Regions from separate parts of the Niveispirillum sp. genome, predicted to be linked through region 2. Evidence: riboswitches for the same ligand, from Rfam matches in the RefSeq annotation. Region 2 holds a riboswitch; the other holds the start of a gene.
What was found. Region 2 has a riboswitch for thiamine pyrophosphate ahead of thiC (phosphomethylpyrimidine synthase ThiC). Riboswitches for the same ligand answer to the same signal wherever they lie in the genome.
Positions count from the first base shown of each region.

Region 1 (7,584 bases), on a different contig from region 2:
CAAGCTGTCCAGAAACACCTGCTGGTTGGGATAACCGGCAGAGCCCAGGAACAAGCGGGACCGGAAGCTCTTGCCGGCGATCTTCAGCGGATCATTCATCTCAACCACCTTGCAGAACCTTGACGATTTCCACCCGGTCGCCGGGGGAAAGAATGGTATCGGCCCAGCGCCCACGCGGGACCACGGTGTCGTTGAGCGCCACGGCAATGCCGCGCGCGCCCGGATCAATCCCTCCCACCGCCATCACGGCGGTCAGGGCGTAATTGTCCGGCTCCAGGTTCTTGCCATTGACGCTGATCATTAGCTCCACCCCTTACGCGGCGCGTGCCGCATCGAAACGGCCAGCCCCGAACGGGGCGATATGCGGATCGACCCGCCCGGTCAAGACCAGATCGGCGATGGCGTCCGCCGTGAGGGGGGCCAGCAGGATGCCGTTGCGGTGATGGCCCGTGGCCAGTACCAGCCCCTCCAACCCCGCCGCCGGCCCCAGGATGGGCGCATCATCGCGGCAGCCGGGCCGGTGGCCCACCCACATCTCCTTGACGGGCAGTTCTTCCACCCCCGGCAGGGCGCGCCAGGCGGCATCCAGCAGGGCCAGAACCCCGCCCGCCGTCATCTGCGCATCGAACCCCTTTTCCTCTGTCGTCGCCCCGATGATCAGGGTGCCGTCGGCGCGCGGCACCAGATAGCATTTGGGCGCCCAGACGACATGCGACAACAGCGGGTTGGCGGGGTCCATGACCAGCGACATCATCTGCCCCTTCACGGGGCGCACCGGCGGCGGGCTGGCCTGTCCGGGGACAAGCCGCGACCAGGCACCCGCCGCCAGCACGACACTATCGGCAGGCACAACACGGTCGCCCAAGACCACGCCCGTCGCCCGACCGCCCTGCACATCCAGACCCGTGACATCCACCCCCTCATGCAGACGGGCACCCGTGCGTTCCAGGGCCACGCGCAGGGCCGCCGCGGCCAGCCGGTTATCGACCTGCCCATCCTTGGCGCTGAACACGCCCGCCGCGGTGCGCGGGTTCAGGAAGGGCTCCTTCTCCTTGGCCGCCGCTCCTGACAGCCAGACGAGGTCCAGGCCCAGCCCGCGCTGAAACTCATAGTTCGACCGCAGCAGTTCCACCTCGTCCCGCGTGCTGGCCACCACCAGCGTGCCTTCGGTACGTAGGCCGACTTGCATACCGGTCAGCGCCTCCAGCTCCGCCGCGAAGCCCGGCCAGCGAGCCTGGCTTTCCAGGCACAGCGGCAACAGGCGCTGTTCGCCCGGTTCCGCTTCCACCCCCGCCGCCAGCATGCCGGCGGCTGCGCGCGTCGCCCCCTGGCCGGCACTGGCACGGTCGAAGATGTCGACCGACGCTCCACCCTGGGCCAGGCGCCAGCCGATGGCCATGCCGATGATGCCGCCGCCGATGATGGCGACGCGTGGTCTGTCAGGTCTGTGCAGCAAACTCATTTCCGCCTTCTCCCTTCGCCGGCATGACCCGGATCAGGTTCGATGGGTGTGATCTCAGCCGCATGGCGATAATGCATGCGGCACCCCAGGGTCCATGCGCTATGTCATGGGCCTGTCACGTCCGGAATGCAAGGGAACGCGCAGCATCATTTCCGCCCCGCCGGGATCGCGCTTGACCATTGGCGGCACTGGGCATATTTGCCCCATGAGGACAGTCCCGTCCCGCCCTTTTTTTGCCCGGACCCCGCACCCATGTCGCTGCTGCCCATCCTCACCATCCCCGACACCCGTCTGAAGGCGAAGTGCAAGCCCTTGACCAATGTCGATGGCCGCGTGGCGAGGCTGATGGATGATATGCTGGAGACCATGTACAAGGCGCCGGGCATCGGTCTGGCGGCCCCGCAGATCGGGTTGCTTGAGCGGGTCATCGTCGTGGACGTGTCGGAAAACCGCAGCGACGCGCTGGCCATGGTCAACCCGGAACTGATCTGGACCTCTGACGAACAGGCCATCACCCAGGAAGGCTGCCTGTCCATCCCGGAGATCTATGCCGAGGTGACACGGCCCAAGATGGTGCGCGTGCGCTATGTCGACCGGGGTGGCGAAGAACGGGAAATGGATGCTGACGGCCTGCTGGCCACCTGCATCCAGCACGAGATCGACCATCTGAACGGTGTGCTGTTTATCGACCATCTCTCGTCGCTGAAGCGCAACATGCTGCTGCGCAAGTACAACAAGGCGAAGAAGTAACGGGAGCGTTCGCGTTCCTCAATCGCCGGCGCCGCATCCGCGGCTTGGCTTCACGCCGCACGTGCGGCGCGGCGGCGGTCGCCGCCGAAGCGTTTTACGGAAGCCCGTAAAACGCTCCCTTCCACTCTCCGCCGGGGAGGTGCCCCATGCCGCTGCGTCTCGCCTTCATGGGCACGCCGGATTTTTCCGTCTCCATCCTGGATGCGCTGGTGGCCGCCGGGCATGAGGTGGTGTGCGTCTATAGTCAGCCGCCGCGTCCCGCAGGCCGAGGGCAGCAATTGCAGGCCAGCCCCGTGCATCGCCGCGCCGAGGCCCTGGGCATTCCCGTGCGCACCCCCAAAAGCCTGCGCAAGGCGGAGGAGCAGGCGGAGTTCGCAGCGCTCAACCTGGATTGCGCCATCGTTGCGGCCTATGGCCTGATCCTGCCGCAGGCCATTCTCGATGCGCCACGCCTGGGCTGTGTCAATGTCCATGCCAGCCTGCTGCCGCGCTGGCGCGGGGCGGCCCCCATCCAGCGGTCGATCCTGGCCGGCGATGCGGAGACGGGCGTCACCATCATGCAGATGGATGCCGGCCTGGATACCGGCGCCATGCTGTTGAAGGACACGCTGCCCATCACGGCCCGGATGAATGCCGCCGACCTGCATGACGCGCTGGCCGTCATGGGGGCGCGGCTGATGGTTGAGGCCCTGCCCGGCATTGCCGATGGCAGCCTGCCCCCGGTGCCGCAGCCGGCAGAGGGCGTGACCTATGCCGCCAAGCTGTCTAAGGATGAGGGACGGCTGGACCTGACCCGGCCCGCCTCCGAACTGGACCGGCAGGTGCGTGGCCTCACCCCCTGGCCCGGCACCTGGATCGATCTGGCCAATGGCGAGAAGCTGAAGGTGCTGGAGGCACAGGCGGTCGATGGCGGGGGCGAACCCGGCACCCTGCTGGATGCCGGACCCACCCTGGCCTGTGGCGAGGGGGCGCTGCGCCTGATCCGGGTGCAGCGGCCGGGCAAGGGGCCGGTGGATGGTGCCGCCTTCCTGCGCGGCTATACTCACCAGATCGGCGGAAAGCTGACGGCGTGAGGCCGCTGCCCGACCCGCCCCTGCTGCTGATCACCGACCGGCATCAGGCGGGCGGCGATCTGGCGTCGGTGGTGGCCGCCTGTGTGTCCGCTGGGTGCCGCTGGGTCAGTCTCCGGGAAAAGGACCTGCCGCGCGACCATCAATCCGCCCTGCTGATGCGGCTGCGGCCTGTCCTGGCGCAGGTCGGTGGCGTGCTGACCATCCATGGCGATATGGCGCTGGGCAGCCTGTGCGACGGGGTGCATCTGCCGGATGGCGGGGATATCGTCACGGCACGGGCCCTGCTGGGGCCGGATGCCCTGATCGGCACCTCCTGCCATGACCGGGATGGTGTGGCGGCGGCGGCGCGCGATGGGGCGGATTACGCCACGCTCAGCCCCATTTTCCTGACCCCATCCAAGCCCGGCTACGGCCCCGCCCTGGAGCTGGGGGTCCTGTCGGGGCTGCCCCTGCCCACCCTGGCGCTGGGCGGGGTTGATGGCGGGAATGCCGGGGCCTGTATCGGTGCCGGGGCGGCAGGCGTCGCGGTGATGGGAACCATCATGCGCGATCCGGCATCGGCGGGGCCGATCCTGTCCGCCCTGGCTGCGACGCGGGGCCGCAAGCCCGGCATTTGACCAAAGGGCCGTATCGACCCCATATCACGGCATCTTTTCATTCACCGAACGGCCTGTCATGACCGCCGCCCAAACCGTACCCGGCCACCGCGCCGTCGCCAACTGGCTGCTGGCCTGTGCCGGCATGGTCTTTGTCATGGCCATCATCGGCGCCATCACCCGCCTGACGGAAAGCGGCCTGTCGATCACCGAATGGAAGCCCATTACGGGCACCCTGCCGCCCCTGAACGAGGCGCAGTGGCTGGTGGAGTTCGAGAAATACAAGCAGATCCCCGAATATCAGGTCCTGAACCGGGGCATGAGCCTGGATGAGTTCAAGCAGATCTTCTTCTGGGAATGGTTCCACCGCCTGTGGGGCCGTCTGATTGGCGTGGTCTTCGCGGTGCCGCTGGTCTGGTTCGCGGTGAAGGGCATGGTGACAAGGTCCATGCTGCCCAAACTGGTGGGCCTGTTCCTGCTGGGCGGGCTGCAGGGCTTCATCGGCTGGTTCATGGTGCAATCGGGCCTGTCGGTGCGCACCGATGTCAGCCATTACCGGCTGGCCATGCATCTGTCGATGGCGCTGATCCTCTACGCCTTGCTGATCCAGGCGGGCCTGGGCCTGCGCCATCCCGGTGCCGCCCACCGGCCTGACCGTGCCGGCCTGCGCCGCCATGGCTGGGCGGCCATGGTGCTGGTGTCCATCACGGTCGTCTGGGGGGCCTTTGTGGCGGGGCTGGATGCCGGCTTTGCCTACAACACCTGGCCGCTGATGAATGGGGAGTTTGCCCCGCCGGAGGTCTGGAACCTGTCGCCGGCGTGGCTGAACTTCCTGGAAAACACCGCCATGGTGCAGTTCACGCACCGCTGGCTGGCCATCGCCACCGCCGTCGCTGTCCTGTCCTATGCCTGGCGGGTGGGACAGCGGGCCGATTTGCCGGAGGTGGCGAAGCAGTCGGCCCTGTGGCTGTCACTGGGCATTGGCGGGCAGGTGGTGCTGGGTATTACCACCCTGCTGCATGCCGTACCGGTGGCCCTGGGTTCGGCCCACCAGGGGGGCGCCCTGGTGGTCATCGCCCTGCTGATCCGCTCGATCCACACCTTGCGGCGGTGATTAGAGCAGGTCCCGCAGGATCGGGATCAGGGGAATATCCGCCGGCGGCATCGGGTAATCCACCATGCGCACCGGCTTGACCCAGGCCAGCTGCTGCCCCTCCAGGGGCGTAGGCGTCCCCTTCCAGACGCGTGCCACATAGAGCGGCATCAGCAGGTGGAAGGTCTCATAGGTGTGGCTGGCAAAAGCGATGGGGGCGAGGCAGCTTTCCGCCGTGTCGATCCCCAGCTCCTCCTTCAACTCCCGCACCAGGGCCGCTTCCGGTGTCTCGCCCTCATCGACCTTGCCGCCGGGAAATTCCCACAGGCCCGCCATGGACTTGCCCGGTGGACGCTGCGCCAGCAGCACGCGCCCATCGGCATCAACCAGGGCGACAGCGGCCACCAGGACCGTGCGGATCGGCCCCTTACGGACCGGTTCCTGCCAGCAGGGTGTGTCGCCGCCGCTCACGACCGGTAGCTGCCATTGATGTCGATATAGCCGTGGGTCAGGTCGCAGGTCCAGACCGTGGCGCTGCCCTGCCCCAGGCCAATATCCACTTCCATCAGGATTTCCTGGCCCTTCATATGGGCCGCCACCGGTGCCTCGTCGTAACCCGGCACCTCCATCCCATTGGCGCAGATCTGCACGCCGCCGACGGAGATGACCAGAAGGTCGCGGTCGGCGCGTTCGCCCGACCGGCCCACGGCGGCCACGATGCGGCCCCAGTTGGCATCCTCGCCGGCCACAGCGGTCTTCACCAGGGGCGAATTGGCGACCGTCAGGGCAATGCGCTTGGCGGCGGTATCGCTGTCGGCCCCTTTGACGCGGATTTCCACGAACTTGGTCGCCCCCTCGCCATCGCGCACGATCTGCTGCGCCAGGTCCAGGCAGACCTCGTCCACGGCCTTGGCAAAGGCCGCCAGACGCGGATCGTCGGTCGCCTCGATGGCCGCATGCCCGGCCTTGCGCGTGGCGCACAGGACCAACGTGTCGGAGGTGGAGGTGTCGCCATCCACCGTGATGGAATTGAAGCTGCGGTCGGTGGCCGATGACAGCACGGCCTGCAACGGGGCATGGGCGATATTGGCGTCGGTGAAGACATAGGCCAGCATCGTCGCCATGTCGGGCGCGATCATGCCGCTGCCCTTGGCGAAGCCGGCGACCGTCACCGTCACGCCGTCGATGGTGACGGTGGCCGACGCGCCCTTGGGGAAGGTGTCGGTGGTCATGATGGCGCGCGCCGCCACCTCCCACGCCGCCCCCTCTGCGGGGACCAGCTTGGTGAAGGCTTCCGGCAAGGACTTGGCGATCAGGTCGGCCGGCATCGGCTGCCCGATGACGCCGGTGGAGGCGGGGAACACTTCGGATGCCTTGCAGCCCAGCAGGGCCACGGTGGCGTCGATGGTGGCGTCCACAAACGCTTCGCCGGCCTTGCCGGTGAAGGCGTTGGAATTGCCGGCATTGACGACCAGGGCGCGCACGGCCCCACCGGCCAGATGGGCGCGGCAGCGATGGATGGGGGCGGAAGCCGTCAGCGACCGGGTCAGGACGGCGGCCACGCTGGAGCCTTCATCCAGCACCGCGACCATCACGTCGTTGCGCGGCGTCTTGTACCGGATGCCGGCGCGGTGCCCGGCCAGACGCACGCCGGCGATGGGCGGCAGCGACGGGAAGGAAGCGGGGGCGAGCGGCGAGACGGCCATGGGTGCGGGCTCCAACTGGAGGGGAGTAAGGTTCGCGCATGAAGCCGATGCAGGGGCCGGCGGTCAAGTGCCGGTTCGATGACACTGGTCCGGCGCGTCAGGGGAGGAGCGGTTCCAGAAGGTCCGGCACCCGGTCCTTTTCCACTGCTTCACGCCAGCAATCGGCCAGCCGGTCCGTCTCCGCCACCGCCGTGCGCCAGTATTTCTGCCGCGTGGCGGTATCCATGCGGCGGAAATCGCCACGATCGGGGATCTTGCCGAAGGGCAGCGCCCGGGCGAATTCCACCGACGGGCACAGAACCAGCATGCGCGACAAATTGGCGGCGCGCGGACGGCGCCAGGGCAGCGTCTTGTCGAACCAACCCGGCACGATGCGGTGGGAGAAATGCGGGTACAGCACCAACCCCGGCGGCGTGAAGCCCATATCCAGATGGTAATCCATGATGCCGCCATCCAGATAGAGGCCGGGCCGCGCCCCCGCCATATCCACCACCCCGTCAAAGACGAAGGGCACGGCAGACGATGCAAGCAAGGCCGGCACCAGATTGGCGGGCGACAGGGCAACGGCCTGGGTCGGGAATTCCGCCCCCAGGTCGAAGGGCGGGGCGTCACGGCCATCATGCAGGACGGTGCGTTCGAAAAAAACCGGCAGGGTGCGGCGGCTGACCAGGTTGGCAAGGCCGGCGGCGCCTAAGCCCAGACCCAGACCCACCTTGCCCATCCCCGGTCGCATCGGTCCCCGGCCCCGCACCGCCAGGATTGATTGCCGCATGAAGGGATGCGACAGGACATGGCCGATCCCATCCGCCCCGAAGATGACGTCCAGGAAATCCCGGCAATGGGCGGTCAGCTCCGTCGCACTGACCGGCCCGTCGACCGCGTAATCCAGATAGCAGGCCTCAAA
Region 1 covers NZ_JBQVOH010000013.1:34,180-41,763, forward strand. Annotated here, with positions in the region: gene ACT6Q8_RS22725 (thiazole synthase) at 1-99, opposite strand, end outside; gene thiS (sulfur carrier protein ThiS) at 101-301, opposite strand; gene thiO (glycine oxidase ThiO) at 314-1,462, opposite strand; TPP riboswitch at 1,455-1,560, opposite strand; gene def (peptide deformylase) at 1,715-2,212, shown strand; gene fmt (methionyl-tRNA formyltransferase) at 2,359-3,285, shown strand; gene ACT6Q8_RS22750 (thiamine phosphate synthase) at 3,282-3,902, shown strand; gene ACT6Q8_RS22755 (COX15/CtaA family protein) at 3,961-4,995, shown strand; gene ACT6Q8_RS22760 ((deoxy)nucleoside triphosphate pyrophosphohydrolase) at 4,996-5,445, opposite strand; gene argJ (bifunctional glutamate N-acetyltransferase/amino-acid acetyltransferase ArgJ) at 5,442-6,680, opposite strand; gene ACT6Q8_RS22770 (patatin-like phospholipase family protein) at 6,778-7,584, opposite strand, start outside.
Region 1: linked by a shared signal. The riboswitch ahead of thiO (glycine oxidase ThiO) and the one ahead of thiC (phosphomethylpyrimidine synthase ThiC) in region 2 are both predicted to bind thiamine pyrophosphate.

Region 2 (7,584 bases):
CAGCAGGGCCAGGGCGCCCCGCGCAAGGCGCAGTCGCTGGGGTCGGGCTTCATCATCGACGCGTCGGGTTATATCGTCACCAACAACCACGTGATTGAAGGTGCCGACGAAATCACCGTCATCTTCCAGGATGCCGACCAGACCGAACTGAAGGCCAAGCTGATCGGCACCGACAAGGAGACCGATCTGGCCCTGCTGAAGGTTGAGACCAAGCAGAAGTTGACCGCCCTGAAATGGGGCGACAGCGATGTGCTGAAGGTCGGTGACTGGGTGGTGGCCATCGGTAATCCGTTCGGCCTGGGTGGCACCGTCACCGCCGGCATCGTGTCGGCCCGCGCCCGTGATATCGGTGCCGGTCGCTTTGACGATTTCATCCAGACCGACGCCGCCATCAACCAGGGCAATTCCGGTGGCCCGCTGGTCAATCTGGCCGGCGACGTGGTTGGCATCAATTCGGCCATCTACAGCCGTACGGGCGGTTCGGTCGGTATCGGCTTTGCCATCCCGTCCAGCATGGCCCGCACCGTGATTGAGGAAATCCGCAAGGCCGGCAAGGTGCGCCGTGGCTGGCTGGGCGTGCAGATACAGTCGGTGACCCCGGAAATCGCCGAAAGCATGGGGCTGGCCCATCACAAGGGTGCCCTGGTCGGCACCGTGACGGAGGGCAGCCCCGCCGCCGCCGCCGGTTTGAAGCCCGGCGACGTCATCCTGACCTTTGACGGCAAGGAGGTTGCCAACAACCGCACCCTGCCGCGCATGGTGGCCGGCACACCGGTGGGCACCAAGGTCAATGTCGGCATTTCCCGCAAGGGCACGCCGGTGAATGTGACCGTTGCCCTGGCCGAATTCCCCGAGGAACCCGCCGCCGCAGAAGAGGAGCAGCCCGAGGAGCAGCAGTCTGGCACCTCCGGTGCGCAGCAGCAGGTGGACGCGCTGGGCCTCACCGTTTCCGCCATCACCGCCGAACTGCGCAAGCAGTTCGAACTGGCTGAGGGCACCAAGGGCGTGGTCATCACCAAGGTGAATCCCAACGCCCCTGCCCAGTCGCGTCAGCTGCGCCCCGGCGACGTGGTGCTGGAGGTCAGTCAGCAACCGGTAACCACCCCCGCCGACGTGCAGGACCGCGTGGGCAAGGCCAAGACCGCCGGCCAGAAGGCCGTGCTGCTGCTGGTCGAACGCCGTGGTGAACAGACCTTCCTGGCCCTGTCGCTGGAGGGTGCACCGTAAGGATCACCGCATCGGCGGTAAATGGCATGGCCCCGGTCCACCTGTATGGGTGGGCCGGGGCTTTTCATTTGTTCGTCCCCTGAACCACCCGCCCTTGACACCCAACCCCATCATCCCGCACCTTCCCTCCCGTCCAAGGGGAACCCCGGCAAGGGGCTGAGACACCGCATGGACCGCCAGGATGGCGGCACCGGCGCGGGAACCCTTCGAACCTGATCCGGGTCGTACCGGCGTAGGGATGGAAGCATAGGGGCCCCGTTTGCCCCAACCGTGCCGCCTCACCGCACGCAAACCCGGATCTCCAACGCAAGGGAGGTCCAGATGCCAGATACCAACATTACCGATCCCGAATTCCGCGTGACCACCGGCCCGCTGCCCGCCAGCCGGAAGGTGCATGTGGCAGGGGAGCGTTTTCCCGATATCCGCGTGGCCATGCGCGAGATCGATCTATCGCCCAGCGCCAATGAGGCACCGGTGCGCGTCTATGATCCGTCCGGTCCCTATACCGACCCGTCCATCCGTACCGATATCCGTTCGGGCCTGCCCGAACTGCGCCGCGCCTGGGTGACCGCGCGCGGGGATGTGGAGGCGTATGGTGGCCGCGAGGTGAAACCGGAGGATAATGGTCTGCGCGAGGGGCAGGAAAGCCCCGTGCCGCTGTTTGACCGGGCATCCCGCACGCCGTTGCGCGCCAAGGCAGGGGCGAACGTGTCCCAGCTTCATTATGCCCGCAAAGGCATCATCACGCCGGAAATGGAATATGTCGCCATCCGCGAGAATCTGGGCCGGGCGAAGCTGGCGGAACAGGCCGCGCGCGATGGCGAGGATTTCGGGGCGTCGATCCCCGATTATGTGACCCCGGAATTTGTGCGGGACGAGATTGCGCGCGGTCGCGCCATCATCCCCAATAATATCAACCACCCGGAGACGGAGCCGATGATCATCGGCCGGAACTTCCTGGTGAAGATCAACGCCAATATCGGCAATTCGGCGGTGACCTCGTCCGTCGCGGATGAGGTGGACAAGCTGGTCTGGGCCATCCGTTGGGGCGCCGATACGGTGATGGACCTGTCCACGGGCCGCAATATCCACACGATCCGCGAATGGATCATCCGCAATTCGCCGGTCCCCATCGGCACCGTGCCCATCTATCAGGCGCTGGAAAAGGTGGGGGGCAAGGCGGAGGACCTGACCTGGGAACTGTTCCGCGATACCCTGATCGAACAGGCCGAACAGGGCGTGGATTATTTCACCATCCATGCCGGTGTGCGGCTGGCCCATATCCCGCTGACGGCCAAACGGGTGACGGGGATCGTCAGCCGGGGCGGCTCCATCATGGCGAAATGGTGCCTGGCCCATCACAAGGAGAACTTCCTCTACACGCATTTCGAGGAGATCTGCGAGATCATGAAGGCGTATGACATCGCCTTCTCGCTGGGTGACGGTTTGCGCCCCGGCAGCATTGCCGACGCCAATGACGCGGCTCAGTTCGCGGAGCTGGACACGCTGGGCGAACTGACCCAGATCGCCTGGAAGCATGATGTGCAGGTGATGATCGAGGGGCCGGGCCATGTGCCCATGCACAAGATCAAGGCCAATATGGACAAGCAGTTGAAGGTCTGTGGCGAGGCACCCTTCTACACGCTGGGGCCGCTGACCACCGATATCGCGCCGGGGTACGACCATATCACCAGCGGCATCGGGGCGGCCATGATCGGCTGGTTCGGCACGTCTATGCTCTGCTACGTCACGCCCAAGGAGCATCTGGGCCTGCCCGACCGTGACGATGTGAAGGTGGGGGTGATCACCTACAAGCTGGCCGCCCATGCCGCCGATCTGGCCAAGGGGCATCCCGGTGCGCAGGAACGTGATGACGCTCTGTCACGCGCCCGGTTTGAGTTCCGCTGGCGCGACCAGTTCAACCTGTCGCTGGACCCCGAAACGGCGGAGAAATATCACGACCAGACCCTGCCGGCCGAAGGCGCCAAGCTGGCGCATTTCTGCTCCATGTGCGGGCCGAAATTCTGCTCCATGAAGATCACGCAGGAAGTGCGCGATTACGCAGCGGCGCAGGAGGGGATGGCCGCCATGTCGGCGGCGTTCAAGGAGAAGGGTGGGCAGGTGTACCTGTCGGACAGGCCGGTGCCGGAGGATCATCACTGAGGGGGCAGGTCAGGGAGCGGGTGGTGCGAAGGCCACCCGCTCCGGCTTGCGGGGCGGATCAATCAAAAAGAACCATGCACAGATAATTTATTAATAAATATAAGGCAAAATAGCTAATTATATTATCAAGTCAGGAGGTGGATCATGCGGGCACGTATCCTTGGTTCCTTGGTCGCGCTGTCATTTTATAGCCTTTCCCTCCTCCATGCCGTACCCGCCGCAGCATTGACCTTTGTCGAGGTTGATTATACCTGCCCCATCACCGGGGAGAAATTCACCGCCCCAACAATGGCATCCGGGACCTCTTTCGGCAGTCGGCTTGATTTTCGGAAAGTTGGGCCCATCGCCTCGCCTTGGCCGATGGTCACCTGTCCCAGCAACGGCTTCCCCCTGTTTCAGGAAGAATTCAAAACAGAACAGATTGAAACCTTGAAGGCCTTCGCTGCGACACCGGAATACAAGGCGTTGGTGGCAAGCCATCCCGTCTATTACCTGGTCGCCCGCTTGCAGCGTCTGTTGGGTTATACAACAGAGGATATCGCCTTCAGTCTTCTGTACGCGTCCTGGCAGGCGGAGGCGAATGAGCAGAAAGCACTGGGCTATCTGGAAGAGGCGCTGCCGCTGTTCCAGGAAGTTCTTGAAAAGCAACCACCGGTCGATGTCCGTAATGTGGCCAGCTTGCGCTTTCTGACCGTCGAGCTGCATCGCCGGCTGGGTCGGTTTGAACAGGCGGCGGCCTTGCTAGAGAAATACCGGGCGGAGTTGGAACCGGTGGTACCGCCCGACTTCATGGTGTTGGAAACCAAGCTGATCCAGCAGCGGGTGTCGGTACCGGCAACGCCCGAAAGGCCGAAGGACAAGTCGCCCTGAAACAAAAGGCCCCCGTCCGCATCGCGAACGGGGGCCTTTCTTCTGGCCGTTCGGGGCCGGAAATGCCGTCAGGCGCGGGCCAGGCGGTCCATTTCCTCCTTCACGCGCAATTTCTCCATTTTCAGGCGGGTCAGGGTCGTTGTGTCGGGCATGGGACGGCGCGCTTCCATGCGCACCTCCCGATCCAGGTTCTCGTGCTTCGTACGCAGCGATTCAACACGCTCGGGGAACAACATACGGCCTCTCCTTCTTGAACGATGGAACAACGGACCTGTCTGGTTGTTGGGACCTGAAACGCGGCTTGACCTTTCCTGAGGGACAAAACATGGGTCACGATCCTGACATGGAATCGTAACTTGCGGCTCTATGCATATGGATAGGGTGGTGGGGTTTTTCGAGGGGCGGATTAGCCACCCTGGACGAAAACCATCGGGGGCGCTACATCACCTCCATGGCAGATATCCTCCCACAGCCGGCCGGTTCTTCCGGTCCTGACCAGAACCCGGCATCCACACCGCCCCGACGGATGATTGTCGGGATCAGCGGGGCGTCGGGCATTGTTTACGGCATACGCCTGCTTGAAACGTTACGCCGGCTGGGCATCGAATCCCACCTCGTAATGAGCAGGTCTGCCGAGGTGACCTCTGCGCACGAGTCGGGGCTGAAGGTGGCTGACATTCGCGCATTGGCCGACGTCACCTATGCCATCACCGATATCGGGGCTGCCATATCATCGGGCAGTTTCCGCACCATGGGCATGATCGTCGCGCCTTGTTCGGTGCGCTCCCTGTCGGAGATTGCGTCGGGGGTCACCAGTTCGCTGCTGACCCGTGCCGCCGATGTCGTGCTGAAGGAACGCCGACGGCTGGTGCTGATGCTGCGCGAGACGCCGCTGCATCTGGGCCATATCCGCTCCATGGCGGCGGTGACGGAGATGGGGGCCATCGTCTATCCGCCCGTTCCTGCCTTCTATGCCAATCCGCAAAGCCTGGACGACATGGTCGACCATACGATCGGGCGCGTGCTCGACCTGTTCGATATCGACACGGGCCGGGTGCGGCGCTGGGGGGAGGGGGGGTAACCCTCCTTTCCATATGCTGCCGGCCTGCTTACATTGGCATCATCCTTGCCGAAGGCTTTCCCATGTCCAGTCCTGCCCACGCCCATCACCACCATGACCATGCCGTCCGCCATGACCATGGCTCGTGCGTCAAGGATGCGCTGGCGCGGGCCGACGCGCTCTGTACCGAACGCGGCGTGCGCCTGACGTCGCAGCGGGCGCGGGTGCTGGAACTGGTCTGGTCCAGCCACAAGCCGCGTGGCGCCTATGCCATCCTGGAGGACCTGTCGGCGGATGGAAAGCGGGTGGCTCCCCTGACTGTCTACCGTGCCCTGGATTTCCTGCTGGAACAGGGGCTGATCCATCGGATCGAAAGCCAGAATGCCTTTGTCGGCTGTCCTGATCCGGGTACGGCGCATACGGGGCAGTTCCTGGTCTGCTCCTGCTGCGGCAACGCCACCGAACTGACCGACCGCGGCATTGCGGCGGCCATCGCCGACAGTGCGGCGGCGCAGGGTTTTACCGTGCAGCGGCAGACCGTTGAAGTAACGGGCATCTGCCCCGACTGCCGCGACCATTGACGATTGGGGTATTGGTCCCCCACATGTCCGTTTAAGTAACCGACCTTTCTCTGCCCGAGGAATCCTCCCTTGTCCACGCAACAGACCCCGCCCAGCCCGCCGCCCCGCCTGCCCATTTCCGTCCTGACCGGGTTTTTGGGCAGCGGCAAGACCACGCTGCTGTCGCGCCTGATCCGCGACCCGGCCATGGTGCGCACCGCCGTCGTCATCAATGAATTTGGCGAGGTCGGGCTGGACCATCTGCTGGTGGAACAGTCGGACGAGAATATGGTGCTGATGGATAGCGGCTGCCTGTGCTGCACCATCCGTTCCGACCTGGCCGAGACGCTGCGCGACCTCTACATGAAGCGTATGCGCGGCGAGATCCCGGAATTCGACCGGGTGGTGATCGAGACGACGGGTCTGGCCGATCCGGCGCCCATCCTGCACACGCTGATGACCGATCCGCTGATCGCCTCGCGCTTCCGTCTGGACGGGGTCGTGACCACCATCGACAGCGTCCATGGCATGGGCCAGTTGGACGAACACGAGGAAAGCCTGAAGCAGGCGGCGGTGGCCGACCGCGTGGTCCTGACCAAGACCGATCTGGCCGAACCGGCCCAGGTGGAGGCCCTGCGCCGCCGCCTGCATGACCTCAACCCCGGTGCGGTGCATGTCGACGCGCAGAAGGATCAGGGCCTGCCGGTCCTGCTGTTCGATGCGGGCCTGTACAATCCCAACACCAAGTCGCTGGACGTGCAGCGCTGGTTGAAGGCCGAGGCGTATGAGGGTGGTCATGATGATCACCATGATCATGACCACGGCCATTGCGACCACGACCATGGCCATTGCACCCATGACCATCATGAACATGGGCATGATCACGGCCATGATCACCACGCCCATGACCATGGGCACGACCATCATGATCATGATCATAGCCATTGCGACCATGATCACGGCCACTGTGATCACGACCATGGGCATGGCCACGACCATCACCACCATGACGTCAACCGTCACAATGACAAGATCTCGTCCTTCGTGATCCGGTCGGAAAAGCCGCTGCCCTGGGACGGTCTGGTGACCTTCTTCGAGACGGTGGCCAAGGCGCAGGGCGACAATATCCTGCGCGTGAAGGGCCTGCTGAATGTCGAGGAGGCGGAACGCCCCATCGTCATCCACGGCGTGCAGCACCTGTTCCATCCGCCCGTGCAGCTTGACGCCTGGCCCACCGCCGACCAGAGCACCCGCATCGTCTTCATCGTCAAGGATTTGAAGCGCGAAACGGTGCAGGAACTGTTCGACAGCGTGGTGAACGCCAAGGCGGCGTAAGTCCGTCGCATGCGCTTCGCTTATGCGACCTACGGGGACAGGCGGTTTTCGTAGGTCGCATAAGGGCGATTGCCCGCATGCGACACCGCCTCACCACCCCACATACCCCATCGCCCACAGCCACCCGATGGCCAGGACGATGGAGGACAGCGTCATCGGCACCCCGCATCTGGCATGTTCCCAGAAGCCCAGGGTCACGCCGCTGGCTGCCGCGCGTTCCACCACGATCAGGTTGGCAAGGCTGCCCAGCAGCAGCAGGTTGCCCGACAGGGTGGACAGGACGGCGAGCGCGTAAAGCGCGCCTTCCGGCGGGCTAGGCCAGACCTGCATCAGCAGCAGTACCGCCGGTACATTGCCGATGGAATTGCT
Region 2 covers NZ_JBQVOH010000001.1:248,090-255,673, forward strand. Annotated here, with positions in the region: gene ACT6Q8_RS01170 (DegQ family serine endoprotease) at 1-1,227, shown strand, start outside; TPP riboswitch at 1,354-1,483, shown strand; gene thiC (phosphomethylpyrimidine synthase ThiC) at 1,549-3,390, shown strand; gene ACT6Q8_RS01180 (DUF2225 domain-containing protein) at 3,559-4,260, shown strand; gene ACT6Q8_RS01185 (YdcH family protein) at 4,329-4,496, opposite strand; gene ACT6Q8_RS01190 (UbiX family flavin prenyltransferase) at 4,787-5,341, shown strand; gene ACT6Q8_RS01195 (Fur family transcriptional regulator) at 5,404-5,901, shown strand; gene ACT6Q8_RS01200 (CobW family GTP-binding protein) at 5,971-7,215, shown strand; gene ACT6Q8_RS01205 (SLC13 family permease) at 7,306-7,584, opposite strand, start outside.